2 regions of the Janthinobacterium sp. HH102 genome follow, and region 1 is predicted to be linked to the other one. Evidence: predicted binding sites of a transcription regulator. Region 1 holds the regulator's gene; the other holds the start of a gene.
The links. The regulator FNR, encoded in region 1, switches genes on or off when oxygen is low (the NO sensors DNR and NnrR bind a similar motif). The targets are predictions, from matches to a motif close to TTGATNNNNATCAA.
Positions count from the first base shown of each region.

Region 2: cqsA (alpha-hydroxyketone-type quorum-sensing autoinducer synthase) is a predicted target of FNR. The motif match lies at 7,373-7,386, and genes of this name have one in related genera.

Region 1 covers NZ_CP062062.1:272,399-282,176, forward strand. Annotated here, with positions in the region: gene JAB4_RS01170 (heavy metal translocating P-type ATPase) at 1-1,157, shown strand, start outside; gene ccoS (cbb3-type cytochrome oxidase assembly protein CcoS) at 1,160-1,336, shown strand; gene ccoN (cytochrome-c oxidase, cbb3-type subunit I) at 1,565-2,992, shown strand; gene ccoO (cytochrome-c oxidase, cbb3-type subunit II) at 3,008-3,622, shown strand; gene JAB4_RS01190 (cbb3-type cytochrome c oxidase subunit 3) at 3,624-3,824, shown strand; gene ccoP (cytochrome-c oxidase, cbb3-type subunit III) at 3,817-4,737, shown strand; gene ccoG (cytochrome c oxidase accessory protein CcoG) at 4,742-6,124, shown strand; gene JAB4_RS01205 (FixH family protein) at 6,186-6,710, shown strand; gene fnr (fumarate/nitrate reduction transcriptional regulator Fnr) at 6,837-7,595, opposite strand; gene JAB4_RS01215 (response regulator) at 7,835-9,778, shown strand, end outside.
Region 2 covers NZ_CP062062.1:5,252,769-5,262,546, reverse strand. Annotated here, with positions in the region: gene JAB4_RS23915 (PrkA family serine protein kinase) at 1-790, opposite strand, end outside; gene JAB4_RS23910 (adenosine deaminase) at 1,361-2,392, shown strand; gene JAB4_RS23905 (FtsX-like permease family protein) at 2,429-4,960, shown strand; gene JAB4_RS23900 (response regulator) at 4,957-5,964, opposite strand; gene JAB4_RS23895 (HAMP domain-containing sensor histidine kinase) at 5,968-7,320, opposite strand; gene cqsA (alpha-hydroxyketone-type quorum-sensing autoinducer synthase) at 7,453-8,697, shown strand; gene JAB4_RS23885 (MarR family winged helix-turn-helix transcriptional regulator) at 8,704-9,171, opposite strand; gene JAB4_RS23880 (GIY-YIG nuclease family protein) at 9,229-9,576, opposite strand; gene JAB4_RS23875 (MFS transporter) at 9,589-9,778, opposite strand, start outside.

The DNA of each region.
Region 1 (9,778 bases):
AGTGGGCCGACAAGGTCGCCGCCTGGTTCGTGCTGGGCCTGCTGCTGTTTGCCATCGCCGTGTTCGCCTTCTGGAGCTGGCACGACCCGTCGCAGGCGTGGCCCGTGGCCATCGCCGTGCTGGTCGTGTCGTGCCCGTGCGCGCTGTCTCTCGCCACGCCGACGGCGCTGGCGGCCGCCACCGACAGCCTGCTGCGGCGCGGCGTGCTGATCGTCCAGCCGCACGTGCTGGAAACCCTGCACCGCGCCACCCACATCGTCTTCGACAAGACGGGGACATTGACCCTGGGCCGGCCCGTGCTGAAACAGATCGAGGGCCTGGACGGCATGACGGAAGACGACTGTCTGCAGGTGGCCGCCGCGCTGGAGGCGGGCAGCGCCCATCCGCTGGCACAGGCGATCCTGGCAGCAGCGGGAGAAACACCGCGCACGCATGCGGAAAACCTGCAGGAAGTGCAGGGCCAGGGCCTCGAAGGCATCGTCGACGGCGTGCGCTACCGCCTGGGCAATGCGGCCTTTGTCGCCGCCATCGCGGGTCCGCCGCTGGGTGACACGGCCGTCGGCATGCAGGGCATGACGCCGCTGTACCTGGGCACGCAGGGCCGGTGGCTGACGCGTTTCCTGCTCAGCGACGCGCTGCGCCCGGAAGCGCGCGACGTGGTCGCGTATTTCCACCGGCACGGCAAGCAAGTCGTGCTGCTGAGCGGTGACCAGGAAGCGCTGACGCAAAGCGTGGCGGCGGAGCTGGGCATCGCCACGGCGTGCGGCGAATGCCTGCCCGATGAAAAGCTCGATTTCGTGCAGCAATTGCAGGCGACGGGCGCCGTGGTGGCGATGGTGGGCGACGGCATCAACGACGCCGCCGTGCTGAGCGGTGCCGACGTGTCCTTCGCCATGGGCTCCGGCGCCGCGCTGGCGCAAGCGCATGCGGACACGGTGCTGCTGTCGAGCCAATTGGTGTCCGTGCTCGACACGGCCAAGACGGCCGCGCGCAGCATGCGCATCATCCGCGAGAACCTGGGCTGGGCCACGCTGTACAATCTGACGGCCATCCCGGCCGCCGCGCTGGGCTTTTTAAACCCCTGGCTGTCCGGCGTCGGCATGGCTGCCAGCTCGGCGGTCGTCATCGCCAACGCCCTGCGCCTGCGGAAAGCCTGAACATGGAAGCACTGTATCTCCTCATCCCCCTGAGCGTCGTGGTCGTCTTCATCGCCCTGTGGGTGTATTTCACGGCCTCGGACAGCGGCCAGTTCGACGACCTCGTCGGACCGGGCCTGCGCGTGCTGCAGGACGACGATACGACGGTCAAGCCGGCGCCCGCCGAACCGCATCCCTGACCTCACCGCCCGGCCGGCGTCCCGCACGCCATGGCCGGCGCGTCTGCTCCACATGCCCTTTTTGCAGGGATCTTGTACGGCTTTTTTGATCGAAATATCACTTTATTTCGATGCCAGTTCGCTACGCTTATTTCATCCGGGGAATTTTGATCCACATCAAAGTTTTTTCGCGGTCAAACACTTACTCTCTGGCCACCATCATAAATAGTAATTCCAGGGAGAGTCTTTGTGGATCAATCGCTGAACTATAACTACAAGATCGTGAAGCAATTCGCGGTCGCTACTGTGGTATGGGGCATCATCGGCATGCTGGTTGGCGTTATCATCGCCGCTCAGCTGGCCTGGCCTGCCCTGAACCTCGACATACCATGGCTGACATACGGACGCTTGCGTCCGCTGCACACGAATGCGGTGATTTTCGCCTTCGGCATCTGCGGCCTGTTCGCCACCTCGTACTACGTCGTGCAACGCACCTGCCAGGTGCGCCTGTTTTCCGACAAACTGGCCGCCTTTACCTTCTGGGGCTGGCAAGCGGTAATCCTGTGCGCGGTCGTCAGCCTGCCCATGGGCCTGACCCGCGGCAAGGAATACGCCGAGCTGGAATGGCCTATCGCCATCCTCATCGCCGTCGTCTGGATCGCCTACGCCATCGTCTTCTTCGGCACCCTGATCAAGCGCAAGGTCAAGCACATCTACGTGGCCAACTGGTTCTTCGGCGCCTACATCCTGGCCGTGACGATTTTGCACGTGGTCAATGGCGCCGTCATGCCAGCCTCGTTCACCAAGTCGTATTCCGCGTATGCGGGCGTGCAGGACGCCATGATCCAGTGGTGGTACGGCCATAACGCGGTGGGCTTCATCCTGACCGCCGGCTACCTGGGCATGGTCTACTACTTCATCCCGAAACAGGCCGAGCGCCCCGTGTACTCGTACCGTTTGTCGATCGTCCACTTCTGGGCGCTGATCTTCACCTACATGTGGGCGGGCCCGCATCACCTGCACTACACGGCATTGCCTGACTGGACGCAATCGATCGGCATGGTCTTCTCGCTGGTCCTGCTGGCGCCAAGCTGGGGCGGCATGATCAACGGCATCATGACCCTGTCGGGCGCCTGGCACAAGCTGCGCACCGATCCGATCCTGAAATTCATGATCGTCTCGCTGTCGTTCTACGGCATCGCCACCTTCGAAGGTCCGATGATGTCGATCAAGACCATCAACTCGCTGTCGCACTACACCGACTGGACCGTTGCCCACGTGCATGCGGGCGCCCTGGGCTGGGTGGGCTTCATCACCATGGGTTCGATCTACTACCTGCTGCCGCGCCTGGCGGGCCGCACGCAGATGCACAGCACGCGCCTGGTCGACGTGCACTTCTGGGTGGCCACCATCGGCATCGTGCTGTACATCGCCGCAATGTGGATCGCCGGCGTGATGCAGGGCCTGATGTGGCGCGCGGTCAATCCGGACGGCACCCTGACCTACACCTTTGTCGAGAGCGTGAAAGCAACGTATCCGTACTACGTGGTGCGCGTGGCCGGCGGCCTGCTGTACCTGTCGGGTATGTGCATCATGGGCTACAACACCTGGATGACTCTGCGCGGCAGCAAACTCCCCGTCGCCCGCATTCCGGAACTGAACGCGGCGCACGCCTGATAGGAGCGAAAGCAAATGAAATTTTCACATGCATGGATTGAGAAAAACCCCTGGCTGCTGATCGCCCTGGTCACGGTGGTGATCAGCATCGGCGGCGCCGTCGAGATCGTCCCCCTGTTCTTCCAGAAGAGCACGACGGAGCCCGTCGCCGGCCTGAAGCCGTATTCGCCGCTGCGCCTGGCGGGCCGCGACATCTACGTGCGCGAAGGCTGCTACAACTGCCATTCGCAGATGGTGCGTCCGCTGCGCGCGGAAACGGAACGCTATGGCCACTATTCGGTCGCCGGCGAGTTCGTCTACGACCGTCCGTTCCAGTGGGGTTCCAAGCGCACGGGGCCGGACCTGGCCCGCGTGGGCGCCCGCTACAGCGACGAATGGCACCGCACGCACTTGAACAACCCGCGCGACGTGGTGCCCGAGTCGAACATGCCGGCCTACCCATGGCTGGCGAAGACCAAGCTGGTGCCTGACGACATCATGCCGAAGATGCGCGCCCTGAAACGCCTGGGCCAGCCGTACAGCGACGAAGAGATCGCCGCCGGCCCCGCGCAGCTGCAGGACAAGACGGAAGAAGACGCCCTGGTCGCCTATCTGCAAGGCCTCGGTACATTAATCAAAACAAGGAATTAGCATGGCAATCGAAAACCTGTTTGACAGCGCCAGCAGCGTCATGACGGTGGTTTCCTTTATGACATTCGTGGGCATCCTGTGGTGGACGTTCAGCCGCAGCAATGGCGACTTCGACGCGGCGGCACGCCTGCCGTTCGCCGACGAGGCGCTCGACTATCCGGCCGATGCCGCGCCGGCACAAGGGGAGCGCAACCATGGCTGACTTTACCAATGGCTTCTGGAATATCTACATTGTCGTGCTGTCCCTGCTGGGCATCATCGGCTGCGGCGTGCTGCTGTACTCGCAGTCGAAAGTGAAAGTGGCCGCCGGCGCCCCCGCCGACGGCACCACGGGCCACGTGTGGGACGAGGACTTGAAGGAACTCAATACGCCGATGCCGCGCTGGTGGATGTGGCTGTTCTACATCACCATCGTCTTCGCGCTGGCCTACCTGTTCCTGTACCCGGGCCTGGGCACCTACGCCGGCAGCCTGGGCTGGAAATCGACGGGCCAGTACGAGGAAGAGCTGAAGAAGGCGGAAGCCGATTACGGCCCCCTGTTCAACAAGTACCTGAGCCAGGACTTGAAGACGGTGGCCGCCGATCCGCAGGCGCAAGCCATCGGCCAGCGTCTGTTCCTGACCTACTGCGCGCAGTGCCACGGTTCGGATGCCCGCGGCAACAAGGGCTTCCCCAACCTGACGGACAAGGACTGGCTGTATGGCGGTGATCCCGACATCATCAAGACCACCATCATGCATGGCCGCAATGGGCAGATGCCGCCGATGGGCGCCGCGCTCGGCTCCGAAAAAGATGTCGAGAACGTGGCCCATTACGTGCTGAGTCTGTCCGGTTCCACGTCGGACCCCGTCAAGTCCGTGCTGGGCAAGGCCAAGTTCGGCGCCTGCATGGCCTGTCACGGTGCCGATGCGAAGGGCAACCAGATGCTCGGCGCGCCTAACCTGACGGACAAGATCTGGCTGTACGGCGGCAGCGCCGATACCATCATGGAAACCGTGCGCAAGGGTCGCAACAACACCATGCCGGCCTTCAGCGACTTCCTCGGCGAATCCAAGGTACACGTGCTGTCGGCGTATGTCTGGAGCCTGTCGAATCCCCAGACGCCCGTGAAATGATGTAATGGAACCTCAAGTCATCAAGATGTATGCGGCCCGCGAGCAAATCTACCCTCGCGAGGCCAAAGGACGCTACGCTACCTGGCGATGGGTATGCGTATGGCTTACCCAGCTCGCGTTCTACGGCTTGCCGTGGTTGACCTGGAATGGCAGGCAAGCCCTGCTGTTCGATTTGACCACGCGCAAGTTCTACATTTTCGGCGTCGTGCTGTGGCCCCAGGATTTCATCTATCTGGCGGCCCTGCTGATCATCTGTGCGTATTTGTTATTCCTCGTCACGGCCATTGCCGGGCGGGTGTGGTGCGGGTTTTCTTGCCCGCAAACGGTATACACGGAAATCTTCCTGTGGGTCGAACGCCGCATCGAGGGCACGCGCAGCGCGCGCATGGCCCTCGACAAGCAGGGCCCCTCCGTGCGCAAGGCGTTCAAGAAGACGGCCAAGCACCTGGTATGGGGCGCCATCGCCCTGTGGACGGGCTTTACCTTTGTCGGCTACTTCACGCCGATCAAGGAACTGGCGCGCGAAGTGACCACCCTCAATTTCGGTCCCTGGGAATGGTTCTGGGTCTTGTTCTACAGCCTGGCAACCTACGGCAACGCGGGCTGGCTGCGCGAGCAGGTGTGCAAATACATGTGCCCCTACGCGCGCTTCCAGAGCGCCATGTTCGACCAGGACACGCTGATCATCACCTACGATGCCAAGCGCGGCGAACCACGCGGCGCCATGAGCAAGAAGGCCGGCAACAACGACAAGCTGGGCGACTGCATCGATTGCACCCTGTGCGTGCAGGTGTGTCCGACCGGTATCGATATCCGCAACGGCCTGCAATATGAATGCATCGGCTGCGCCGCCTGCGTCGATGCCTGCAATACGGTGATGGACAAGGTCGAGCGGCCGCGTGGCCTGATACGCTACAGCACCGACCATGCGATGGAAAACAACTTCAATTCGAAGCAGATCCGCCAGCGCGCCATGCGCCCGCGCGTGCTGATCTACACGTCCATCCTGGCCCTGATTATCATCGCCGTGTGTACGTCGCTGGCCCTGCGCACGCCCCTGAAAATGGACGTGATCCGCGACCGCGGTTCGATGGGACGCGAGGTGGAAGACGGCATGATCGAAAACGTCTATCGTCTGCAGATCATGAACACCTCGGAGCAAAGCCAGCATTTCAAAATCAGCGCTTCCGGCTTGCCGGGCCTGACCTTGCTGACGCGCGACGAAGTGACCTTGCAGCCGACGGAAACGCTGGGCTGGCCGATCCGCCTGCGCGTGCCGCACGGCGTCGGCGAGAAGGGCTCGAACAAGATTGCGATCGAATTGCACTCGCTGGACGACCCGTCGCTGCATGTGCGCGAAAGCGCGGTATTCATCGTGCCGCGCTAATGCAGGAAGGCCGGTCCCCGCATGGGGGCTGGCCGTATACCAGAAACACAGGAGAAATACCATGTCCGACAGTCTGAAACTGCAACCTCCCGTTGCCCCGTGGTACAAACACCGCTGGCCATGGCTGCTGATGATCGGTCCCGGCCTGTCCGTGGTCGTCGGCAGCTTCATGGGCTATATCGCGTTTACGCAGCCCGACGCGCTGGTGGTGGGCGACTATTACAAGCAGGGCAAGGCGATCAACCAGGATTTGAAGCGCGACACGATCGCCAGCGACCTGGCCATGGATACGACCCTGTCGTATGACGTCGCTGCAGCGCGCCTCAGCGGCTCCGTGCACAGCTTCGGCAAGGCGTACCAGGGGCCTTTGCAGCTGCACCTGGCGCATGCGACCCTGCCGGAAAAGGATATCAAGCTGCTGGTGCAGCCCGATGCGGCCGGCAATTTTTCCGTGGCGCTGCCGATGCTCGAGCGCAGCCGCTGGCAAGTGCTGGTGGAAAACGACAAACGCGAGTGGCGCCTGTCCGGCATCTGGACCTGGCCCGTGCAACGCAGCATCGCGCTGCATGCGGATGAAGAGTTATAACGTACAGCGCCGGGAAAAAACCGTAGCGAGCGGCAGTGATTTGTGGCTGAGAAGCACAGCTGTGCTATAGCACAGCGAGCATCGCAGGCCGCAAAGCACGACGCGCAGTAGGTTTTGACGGTGCTGTTACTTGCAGACGTCGGTGCCGGCTGTAATGGCTTTCAGCTTGGCCGGCTGCAAGATCTCGATCTCGCGGTTGGAGACGCGCAGCCAGCCTTCCTTCTTGAATTTCGACAATAAACGGCTGACGCTTTCGATGGTCAGGCCCAGGTAGTTGCCGATTTCCTCGCGCGACATGCGCAACTGAAATTTGCTGGCCGAATAGCCGCGCGCTTCATAGCGCGACGCCAGGTTGACGATAAAGGCGGCAAAACGCTGCGTCGCCTGCATGTTGCCCAGCAACAGCATGACACTTTGCTCGCGCGTGATTTCCTGGCTCATCATGCGGTGGAAATGGCGCAGCAGGGTCGGCATATTGCCCAGCAATTGTTCCAGGCTGGAAAACGGGATTTCACACACTTCGCTGTCTTCCAGCGCCACCGCATTACAGTGGTGGCGGTCGGCGCTGATGGCGTCCATGCCCAGCAGTTCGCCCGCCATCTGGAAACCCGTCACCTGCTCTTCGCCGCCCGGATTGATCTGGTAGGTCTTGAAGTGGCCCAGACGGATCGCATACAGGTTCTGGAACGAGTCGCCGATGCGGAACAGCGAAGCGCCGCGCACGATCTTGCGGCGGCGGCCAATGATCTGGTCCAGTCTGTCCATGTCGCCCACGTCGAGGCCCATCGGCAGACACAATTGATGCATGCTGCAGGTCGAGCATCGCGCACGCAACGCTTCCACGGTCACTGTGGGCGAGGTTGGAGTGAGTAGCGCTTCAGTCATGTCGGTACCTTTTAGAAAATGCAACAACAAGTTTACTGCATACAGGGTTGCCGTGTGCCAATTTCACCGCAATTTCGCTGAATAAACGACGTTCCGACTTTAATTATATGGCAACATCGTCAAAAGCCCATGCGGAGAGGGCAATTTGCGTGGCGGCGCTTGCCAAGCTGGGGTATTGATAGGAAAATTCCTGACAGCATTATCTGCCGCCTGTGCCGCCCGGTACTGAAAAGGAAATCATGAAGCCTCTCGGCATCAAAGCAAAAGTCGCGCTGGCCACCAGCCTGACCTCGATCGCCATGATCGCGCTGGTCACCATGATCCAGGTGCAGCACATGCGCGACGATTTCACCAAGGTACTGTTGAGCCAGCAGTCGTCCCTGATCAGCCGCACCGCCGCCGAGCTCGACGACAAGCTGGGCATGCTGCTGCAGATCGTCACCCTGACGGCCCGGCAGCAGCCGCCAGAACTGATCACCCAGCCCGCCCAATTGCGCGAATACTATTCGCGCCGCTCGATGCTGGTGCTGTTCGACGACGTGCTGGTGCTCGACGCGCACGGCGCCGTCGTGGCCGACATGCCGGAAGTGGCGGGGCGCGCCGGCATCAACGTCGCCGAGCGCGAGTATTTCCAGACCGTGCTGCGCACGCGCCAGCCCATGATCACCGAGCCGATGCTGGGCAAATCGAGCGGCATGCCCATCGTGCAGATGGTCGCGCCCGTGCTGGGCGCCGATGGCCAGGTGGCCGGCGTGGTGATCGGCGTGCTGCGCCTGTACAAGGATAACCTGCTGGGGAGGTTGCGCTCGGAAAAGATCGGCAAGAGCGGCTATTACTTCGTCCTCACGCGCGGCGCCGTGCCGCGCTATGTGCTGCATCCCGACACCAGCCGTTTGCTGCAGCCGCGCCTGCCGAACGCCAACCTGACGACCACCCGGCTGCTGAAGGACGATGGCGAAGGCACCATGGTCAGCACCAACAGCCGCGGCATCACGGCCGTCAACAGCTTCAAGCGCCTGAAATCCGTAAATTGGCTGCTGGCCGCCTCGCTGCCCCTCGACGACGCCTTCGAACCGTTCGACGGCGTGCTGTACCGGCTGGTGCTGTGGAGCATCCTCGCCTCGCTGCTGGCCGCAGCCGTGCTGGGCTGGGTCACCGTGCGCCTGCTCTCGCCGCTGGTGCGCCTGCGCGACACCCTGCAGGCGCTGCGCACCAGCGGCAGCCGTTTCACTCCCGTGCCCGTGCAGCAGCGCGACGAGATCGGCGAGCTGACGGAAGCGTTCAACGGCCTGATGAGCGAGCGCGACCGCTTGCAGCAGGAGCTCGAATCGCGCGCGGCGGAGCTGGAACAGGAACGCGACCGGGCCGAGGCGGCCAACCGCGCGAAGAGCGATTTCGTGGCCAACATGAGCCATGAAATCCGCACGCCCCTCAATGCCGTGCTGGGCATGGTGTATTTGCTGGGCAATACCAAGCTCGATACGGAACAGCGCAAGTATCTGACCATGGTGCGCGTGGCCGGCCAGTCGCTGCTGGGCATCCTCAACGACGTGCTCGATTATTCGAAGATCGAGGCACGCCGCATGGAATTGTCGCCCGTCGAATTCGACCTCGACGAGGTCATGAACACGCTGGCCACGACGATGACGATGAATGCGGGCGAAAAGGAGCTGGAACTGGCGATTGCCGTCGAGCCCGACGTGCCGCGCCGCCTCATGGGCGACGCCCAGCGCCTGCAGCAGATTCTCGTCAACCTGGCCGGCAACGCCATCAAGTTTACCGAGAGCGGCGAAGTGGTGGTGGCCGTCAGCCTGGCCGAGAAAGACAAGGGCCGCGCCTGGCTGCGCTTCGAAGTGCGCGACACGGGCATCGGCATGACGGAGTTGCAGCAACAGCAGCTGTTTGCCGCGTTTTCGCAAGGCGACCAGAGCATCACGCGGCGCTTCGGCGGCACGGGCCTGGGCCTGGCCATCAGCAAACAGCTGATCCACATGATGGGCGGCGACATCGCCGTTGCCAGCAGCGAAGGCAAAGGCAGCCGCTTCTGGTTCAGCGTGCCGTTCGAGATGCTGGCGCAGCCGGCCGAAACGCGGCGCACGCCCACCCTGGGCCAGCTGCGCCTGCTGGTGGCCGACGACAACCGCACCACGCGCGAACTGATCGTCAAGCTGATCGAGGCGTGG
Region 2 (9,778 bases), 1.3 Mb from region 1:
GCGCCTTGAACATTTCCACGAATTCCATCAAGCCCTGGTTGGCCAGGCACAGGCCGCCCGAATAGCTGTAGGCGTCGGGGTCGTCCTGCGCATAGTCTTCCAGCTTGCGGATGTCGACCTTGCCCACCAGCGAGGAAATATCCTGGTTGTTTTCGTCGCCCGGCTCCGTTTTCGAGATGGCAATTTGCTTGAGCACGGACGGATAGCGCTTGACGACGCGGAACTGGTTGATATCGCCATTGTATTCATGCAGGCGTTTCACGGCCCACGGGCTGGGGATGTTGCGCAGGTAGCGGCGCGGGATGCCGTAATCCTCTTCGAGGATGGTGCCGTCCTCTTCCTCGTTGAACAGGCCCAGCGGCGACTCATTGACGGGCGAGCCTTTCAGGCAATAGAAGGGCACGTGTTCCATCAGCGACTTGAGTTTTTCCGCGATCGACGACTTGCCGCCGCCGACGGGCCCCAGCAAGTACAGGATCTGCTTGCGTTCTTCCAGGCCTTGCGCCGCGTGGCGGAAGTAGGAGACGACTTGTTCGATGACTTCCTCGGTGCCGTAGAACTCGCGGAAGGCGGGATAGATCTTGATCACCTTGTTGGCGAAGATGCGCGACAGGCGCGTGTCGTTGCGCGTGTCGACCAGCTGCGGCTCGCCGATGGCGGCCAGCATGCGTTCGGGCGCGCTGGCATACGTCAGCTTGTCCTTCTTGCACAGGGCCAGGTACTCGGTGAGCGACATTTCCTCTTCGCGGGTGCGCTCGTAGCGTGCTGCATAGTTATCAAAAATGGTCATGTCAATGTCCTTTAATGTAAACCTGAACTGCCAGTCACCATGGCCGCCCGCCTGGCACTCGCCTGGGCTTGCCGTCTGAACTTTTCCTGTACCTCGTACCGATTTTTATTGTTGTTTCAAGCCCGGCTGTCTTTGCGAGTCCGGATTGCCCGGACCAAAAAACTGGCGCTTGATGCCGTGCGCTGACGTGGCCAGCCGGCTTTTTTTTCACTGTTGATAGCGCTTGTTGCACCTACCATTACCCCATGAAATTTATTATTGCTCTAAAGGATCAGGAAGTCAAAAGATATGTCAGCATATCCTTAATACTTGTTTGTAAATTGTTGATTTAATTGGATAAACCATCAAATTTTCCATCGATTTCAATGAACCTTTTTGTCCCTTTTAAATCATCATACGACAATTCGCCAGCGCGTGCCGGTGCGTGCCGTGGCGCTGCCGTTGCCGGCGCCACGGCGGCCGGGCGCCGGTGAGGCCGGCCATCTTGCGCTAAGATGCCTGCATGTCTGATGGCACTGCGCGCCGCGCGCGCGCGCCAGCATTTTTATCGTCACCCTATAAGGAACACCCATGATGAACCCCCAATTGCGCGCGATCGTCCGCGGCATGCCGAAAGCCGAATTGCATATCCATATCGAAGGCTCGCTGGAGCCAGAACTGATTTTCGCACTGGCCGAGCGCAATGGCGTGCCGCTGGGCTATGAATCTGTGGAACACTTGCGCAGCGCCTATGCTTTTACGGATTTACAGTCTTTTCTCGACATTTATTACGCTGGCGCAAGCGTGCTCTTGAAAGAGCAGGATTTCTATGACATGACGCAAGCCTACCTGCGCCGCGCCGAAGCCGATAACGTCTTGCACACGGAAATCTTCTTCGACCCGCAGACGCACACGGCGCGCGGCGTGCCGATGGCCGACGTGATCAACGGCATCCACCGCGCCTGCCAGGATAGCCCCGTCAGCGCGGCCCTGATCCTGTGCTTCCTGCGCCACCTGAGCGAGGCAGAGGCGTTCGAGACCCTGGAAGACGCGCTGCCGCACCGCGACAAGTTCATCGGCATCGGCCTCGATTCGTCGGAAGTGGGCAATCCGCCCGAGAAATTCTCGCGCGTGTTTGCCCGTTGCCGCGAGCTGGGCCTGCACTTGGTGGCCCACGCGGGCGAGGAAGGCCCGCCGGCCTACATCCGCACGGCGCTCGACGACTTGAAAGTCGAGCGCATCGACCATGGCGTGCGCTGCCTGGAAGACGCGGAACTGACGGCCCGCCTGGCGCGCGAACAGATCGCGCTCACCGTCTGCCCCCTGTCGAACACCAAGCTGCGCGTGTTCGACCAGATGCATGACCATAACCTGGTGCAACTGCTCGACGCCGGTCTGCTGGTGACGGTGAACTCGGACGATCCTGCCTATTTCGGCGGCTACATGAATGACAATTTCGACGCCATCTTCGATGCCTTGCCGCTGGGCCTGTCCCACGCGCAACGCCTGGCGCGCAACGGTTTCATCGCCGCCTTCCTGCCGCAGGCGCAAAAAGACGCGTTTCTTGCCACCGTCGATGCGTATTTCGCGCAGCACGCGGCCGCCCACGGCATCGCGCAATAACGCATCACAACCAACTCGCATAAAGACCCGCCGCCCATGTTCCGCCTCTCCCTGAAAATGACCGGCCGCGACTGGCGCGCCGGGCAACTGCGTTTCCTGCTCGTCGCGCTGATCGTCGCCGTGGCGGCCCTGTCGGCCGTCGGCTTCTTCGTCGACCGCCTGCGCGCGGGCCTGAACCGCGACGCGCACCAGCTGCTGGGGGCCGACCTCGTCATCAGCGCCGACCAGCCCGTCAATGCGGCCTGGCGCGCCGAAGCGCAGAAGCGCGGTTTTATCCTGGCCGACACGGTGACGTTTCCCAGCATGGCGCAGGCGGGCGAGGGCGAGCGATCGCTGTCGCAACTGGCGTCCATCAAGGCCGTCTCGCCCGGCTACCCGCAGCGGGGCAAGCTGAAAATCACGACCAAACCGAGCGAAGCGCAGGATGCCGTGGGGCGGCCCACGGATCAGGTGCCTGCGCCCGGCACCGTGTGGGTCGATGCGGCTATCCTGTCCAGCCTGAACGCGAAGCTGGGCGACACCCTGACCCTGGGCGACAAGGCCTTTACGGTCACGCAACTGATCGCCAGCGAACCGGACCGCGGCGCATCGTTCCTCAATTTCGCCCCGAGAGTGATGCTGCCCCTCGGCGACTTGGCCGCCACGGCGCTGGTGCAGAACGGCTCGCGCGTGTCGTACCGGCTGCTGCTGTCGGCGCCGCCCGCCAAGGCGGCCGAGCTTGCGCAATATCAAACCTTGCTGGAAAGCCAGATCAAGGCGCAGTCCATCAAAGGCGTGCGCATCGAATCGCTGGAATCGGGCAGCCCGCAGATGCAATCGACCCTGGACCGCGCCGACCGTTTCCTGTCCCTCGTCGGCTTGCTGTCGGCCATGCTGGCGGCCGTCGCCGTGGCCATGGCGGCGCGCCGCTTCATGCTGCGCCACCTCGACGCCTGCGCCATGCTGCGCTGCCTGGGCCTGACGCAAAACCAGGTCACGGCCATGTACGTGATCGAATTTTTATTGGTGGGCTTGGTGGGCAGCCTGATCGGCGTGATGGTGGGCTTCGGCGGCCACCTGGTGCTGCTGGAGCTGTTGGGCAAGCTCGTGCAGAGCGACTTGCCGCCCGTGTCCCTGCTGCCCGCGCTGCAGGGCGTGGCCACCGGCATGTTGCTGTTACTCGGTTTTGCTTTGCCGCCGATTTTGCAGTTGCGCAATGTGCCCCATAACCGGGTGATCCGCCGCGAGCAGGAGCCGCCGCAGGCGCTGGCCCTGGCCACCTACGGCCTCGGCATTGCCGCCTTCGTCGTGCTGCTGTTGTGGCAGGCGGGCGACGTGAAACTGGCCTTGCTGACGGCGGCCGGCTTCCTCGGCGGCTTCGCCCTGTTCGGCCTGGCCGGCTGGCTGGGCATCAAGTCGCTGAAAAGCCTGCGCGGCGCCTTCAAGCATCAGGGCTGGCGCTTTGCCGTCACGTCATTGCAGCGCCGCCCGGGCGCCACCGTCATCCAGGTGGTGTCGCTGGCCCTGGGCCTGATGGCCTTGCTGCTGCTGACCGTGGTGCGCGGCGACCTGATGGTGGCCTGGCGCAACGCCACGCCGCCCGATGCGCCGAACCGCTTCATGATCAATATCTTGCCCGAGCAGAAAGACCCGATCGCCGCGCGCCTGGCGCAGGCGGGCGTGGCTAATGCGCCTTTGTATCCGATGATACGCGGGCGCCTGGTGGCCGTGAACGGCAACGCCATCACGGAAAGCACGTACGAGGATGACCGCGCCAAGGGCCTGGCCGACCGCGAATTCAATCTGTCGACGATGGCCACGATGCAGGAAGAAAACAAGCTCGTGGCCGGCAAGTGGTTCAGCGACAAGCCCGGCGCGCCGGCGGAAGCGTCGGTGGAGGAGGGCATCGCCAAGACATTGAAGCTGAAGCTGGGCGACAAGCTGCGCTTCGACATCGCCGGCCAGAGCGTCGAAGCGGCGATCACGAGTCTGCGCAAGCTGGAATGGGGTTCGATGCGCGTCAATTTCTTTGTCATCATCAATCCGGCCGCCATGGCGGACACGCCGCAGACGTGGATCACGGCCTTCCACCTGCCGCCTGCGCAGGCGGACCTGGGCAACGCCCTGCTGCGCGACTATCCGAATTTGACGGTGGTCGACGTGGGCGGCGTGCTCAAACAAATTCAGGGCGTGCTGGACCAGGTGGTGACGGCCGTCGAATTCCTGTTTGCCTTTACCTTGGCCTCGGGCTTGCTGGTGCTGTATGCGGCCTTGATGGGCTCGCAGGACGAGCGCACGCGCGAAGCGGGACTGCTGCGCGCCCTGGGCGCCACGCGGCGCCAGCTGGCGCAGGCGCAGCTGATCGAGTTTTCCCTCGTCGGCGCGCTGGCCGGCTTGCTGGCGGCATCGGGCGCGGCGGCCATGGGCTGGGCGCTGGCGACGTACCAGTTCAAGTTCGCCTGGAGCTTCGCGCCGGGCGTGTGGGCCTTCGGCCTGCTGGCCGGCGCCCTGTGCGCGATCGCCGGCGGCTGGCTGGGCTTGCGCAATGTCCTGAAACATCCGCCGCTACAGACCTTAAGGGAAGGCTAAACACTGACGCCGTCGCCCGCGCCCGCGCGTAGAAATTGCGCGTAGGACATCACCGGTTGTCCCAGCTGGTGCGCCGGCACGTCGAACAGGGCCCAGAAATAGGTCACGCCGCCCAGGCAGATGGTGGGCGCGGCGCAGTAGCGAAACCAGTTCTCGCCTATCTGCGCTGCGTACATGCCGTCGCTGTCGGCGTCGGAAAAGTAGGGAATCACGCGCATTTCCAGCAGGGCCTGCAGCAATGAATCGGGCGCGTCGCTGTCGCGCGCCATTTCATACTGCGTGTGCAGGCTGCGTTCCGTCTCGATGATCATCAGCTTGGCGTGGCCGTCGCGCGTGAAGAACAGGATGCCGCTGGGATTGGGGAAAATATAAAACTCGACGAAGCCGTGGCGCTGGCACAGCTCGTGCACGACGGCGGCCAGCGCCTCGTCTTGCAGGAAACTGTAGTCGTGCAGCATCAGCAGATCGCGCACGGTTTCCGATTGCTGCAGGAAGAATTCGCGCTGCAGGGCAACGATTTCCTGTTCCAGGATGTCGAGCGCATCGTCGTCGCTCTTCTTGATGTAGCGGTCGATCAAGCCCCGGTTGAAGGCCGTCACGGCCACCTTTTCATCGGCCGCGCCCGTAAATAAAATCTTCTTGCACGGCAAGTCGCGCACGGCCTGGCAGAATTCCAGGCCATTCATCTGCGGCATCGAATAATCGACCACCAGCACGGAAGGCACGGCAAAGCGCTGCGCTTGGCCGCTGATGCGCCAGATGCGTTCGATGTCGAGTGCCACGTTGCACTGGTCGGGCGGCAGGTTTTGCGTGTCGAAATTGACGTGCAGCGGCGTCTCGCCCGGCTGCGTACTCTGGCGCAGCCAGTGCAGCGCGCTGCTCGTGTCGTGGAAAGTCTTGCGCGCCAGGCCGGGATCGAGCTGGAACGCCAGGCTTTTCAGGAAGGAATCGCTGTCGTCGATCAATACGGTCAGGGTCGGATGGGTGTAGACGGGCAGTTGCATGCGTCACCTCGCGCGGTGGATGGATGGAAAACGGTTGTGCGTGGGCACGGGCAGGGGCTGGGGAAATTCCAGCACGAAGATGGCGTAGGCGCCTTCGCGCGCGACGCAGCGGATGCGCGCCTGCCAGGCTTGCATGATTTGCCGGCACAGGGCCAGGCCGATGCCGCTGCCGTTATGCGAGGGATACGAATAGAAGCGGTCGAAGATCAGCGGCAAGCGGCTGGCCGCGATGCCGCAGCCCGTATCGATGAACAGCAGGCGCGGCACGGGATGGGCGCCATCGATGATGATGCGCACTCTTCCCTTGCCGGCGCGGTGGATGCTTTTCAAGGCATTGCGCAGCAGGTTCAGCAGGATGACCACGCACAGCTCGGACTGGCCGGGAAACGTGAAATCGGCGCGCACGTCGACCTTGACGATGTCGCGCTGGGCCGTGCTGGTAAATGGGTAGCGGCGCAGCACGGCCGTCACGCTGTCGTGCATGGCCACCGCCTCGTTGGCTTCGAGCTTGCGGTTGACGGCGCTGGCGCTGAGCAGGAACAGATCGATCATGTGGTGCATATGGCGCACTTCGAACTGGATGCGCGCCAGCGCTTCCCGGCTGGCCTCGTCCGGCGGCTGTCCTTGCAGGTTTTGCTGCAGGCCGCGCTGCAGGCCGCGCACGTTTGCCTCGACGCTGACGAGGGGCGTGCGCAATTCGTGCGCCACGCTGCCCAGGCCGGCCGCCAGCCCGGCCAGTTTCTCCTGCGCGCCCACGTTGCGGCCCACCTTGACGACGGACAGCACGGCAATCGTGAACCAGTGCACGGGCAATTGCTGCAAGACGTCGCGGCTGAGCAGGAAGGCGGGATCGCCGGCCACGGCAAACGCCAGGCAAGCCAGCAGGGTGCCGCCCAGGTAGGCCAGCACGGCGATGCGCGTATCGAAGTGAAACAGCACGACCAGCGCCACCAGCAGTGAATGCATCCACAGCGTCGAGGCGTGGTTCATCAGGAACATATATGTAAAGAAAAACGGCAGTTCGAAGGTCAGCCCCAGGAACAGGTAGACGCTGAACCAGGTATTGCTGAAGCGGCCGGGCCACAGCGCGGGCAGGAACAGCAGCGCCGCCACCGTGCGCAGCAGCGGCGATTCGTATTCTTGCGGAAAGAAGTAATGCCACAGCGCGTAGTACAGGGGCATGCCCAGTGCACCGATGAGCGCCAGGGTGCGCACCTGCGCACGCCGCACGGGCGTGTGTTCGATGGCGTCGTGGAAATGCAGGAAAGGCTGGAGCAGCTTGCCTTGCCACCGTTTTCCGGAAGGGGACTGCGCATGCATCATGATCAGGGGGGCGTGTTCGTTGAGGCTTATCAATGCAACATGATCGGCGGGTTCCCTCTGTATCAGCACAATATCGGCACAACTGTTGAGCTGTATCAAACTCTTGCCGGATGACTCGCGCATGTTGGACGCGGTAGTTCCCACCGCAACCAATCAGGAGTCCCTATGTCACACGCCCTTTCCCCTCTGTCGTCCCGCGCCATCCATGCCGAGCAAAGGATGCCCGCCTTCGTGCGCGCGCGCATGGATGAGCACTATGTCGAGCGCATCGAGAAGCTGCTCGGCGGCGAACACCTGCATGAATGGCAAGCCGTGCCGGCCGGTGCGGTCATGCTGGCAGGTAATGATTACCTGAACATCGCCGGCGAGGCGGCGCTGCTGGCGGCCCAGGCGCGCGTCTTGCAGGGCGGCGGCGCCATGCTGATGTCGTCCGTGTTCCTGCAGGAAGGCAGCCGCCAGCACCGGCTGGAACACAAGCTGGCGGATTTTCTCGGCAGCGAGGCGTGCGTGCTGGCGCAGTCGGGCTGGGCTGCCAACGTGGGCTTGCTGCAAAGCCTGGCCGGACCTGGCATTCCCGTGTATCTGGACATGCAGGCGCATGCGTCGTTGTGGGAAGGCGTGCAATCGGCGCAAGCCGTGCCCGTCGCCTTCCTGCACAACGATGGCGCCCACCTGCAGCGCCAGCTCGACAAGCATGGCCCCGGCATCATCATCGTCGATGCGCTGTACAGCACCAACGGCAGCGTGGCGCCGCTGCTGGACATGGTGGAAATTGCCGAACGCAGCGGCAGCATGCTGATCGTCGACGAGTCGCACTCGCTGGGCACGCACGGCCCGCAGGGCGCGGGGCTGGTGGCGGAGCTGGGCCTGGCCGAGCGCGTGCATTTCCGCACGGCGTCGCTGGCCAAGGCGTTCGCGGGCCGGGCCGGGCTGATTACCTGTTCGGCCCGTTTTAAGGGCTATTTTTTGTCCGCTTCGCGGCCAGCCATCTTCAGTTCCTGCCTGCTCGAACACGAGCTGGCGTGGTTCGATGCGGCGCTCGACTTCATCCGCGCCGCCGATGGCCGCCGCGCCGCGCTGCACCGCCACAGCGTGCAGCTGCGCCAGGGGTTGACGGATCTCGGCTACAACGTCAGCGACGGCACCGAGCAGATCATCGCGCTGGAAGCGGGCAGCGAACCCGATACCTTGATCCTGCGCAAGGCGCTGGAACGGCACGGCATCTACGGCGCCGTCTTCTGTGCGCCAGCCACGCCGAAGAACCGTTCGCTGGTGCGCCTGACCCTGAATGCGGGTTTGCGCGAGGACGAGTGCGCAAGAGTGCTGGCCGCCTGCGCCGCCATCCGCGACGAGACGGGCATGGCGCGCTGGCCCTCGACGCGGCGCCTGCGCAAGCTGGCGCTGGTGTAGCGCGCGTCAGCCGTTGGCGGGCTGGTTGCCGGCGATCGTGCCCAGCAGCATGGACAGGGGCGCCAGCTGGTCCGCGCTGGCATTGCCCAGCAATTCCTGTCCCAGCGCCTGCGCCGTCGTATTCGCGTGCGCCAGCAATGCCAGTCCCGCCTCGGTGATGGCGGCGTAGCCGACGCGCGCATCGCGTGCATCGGCCTGGCGCGCCACCAGGCCGATTTTTTCCAGCGGCATCAGCGAGCGCGTGATGCCGGATGCCGTCAGCGCCAGGCGCTCGGCCAGGTCGATGCGGCGCAGGCGTCCGCCGGGCGCCCGCTGCAAGTGGTACAGCAATTGGTAATCGCTGAAGCTCAGGCCGTGCAGATTGCCCAGGATGCTGTCGAAGCGGCGCACGATGAGCGCCTGGGCGCGCGCCAGGCGCAGGCAAAAGTCCAGCGCGCCGCCGCCGTCCGGCATCGGGAGAGTGTGTTCGGTCATGACATCCTTTTCATTTGCTGCGCAGTGCGTGAGTGCGCAAGTATAAAGCATGGCCGCTCAATAGCGTGCCTGTCCCTGTTCCAGCAGCTGCGCCTGGTGCAGCGCCAGCAGGGCGTCCAGTTCGGCATCCGCATCGAAGGCGGGATCGGCGGATTGATCGACGGTGTCGATGATGTCGAAGCGGAAAGCCGCCGCACCGTCGCGCCGCCAGTCCGCCTGCAGGCGGGCGTTGCGGTGCTTGCCCAGGTTCAGTTCGAAGCGGTGGCGGTTCAGCGCGCCGGGCGCGTTGCGGCTGCGTTCGAGCAGGGTGCATCCGCTGGGCAGGTGGCGCAGCGCGATGATGCCCAGCGCGGGCGCTTGTTGCCGGTAAGCTGCTTTCAAGGCTGCTTGCTGTGTTTTATCCATGTTGTGATTTCCTTAAGCTTGGGTGACGTAATCGGTGCTTGCGATGTGGGCAATATCCGTGAACAGGGCGGCGGCGATGGCGGCGGCCAGCAGCAGAGCGCCGCCGACGCAGAACAGCTCGCCAACGCTCACGTGGCGCAGCAGCGCACCCGTGGCCGCCGCCGACAGGGGCGCCAGTCCCAGGAAGATGCCCATGAACACA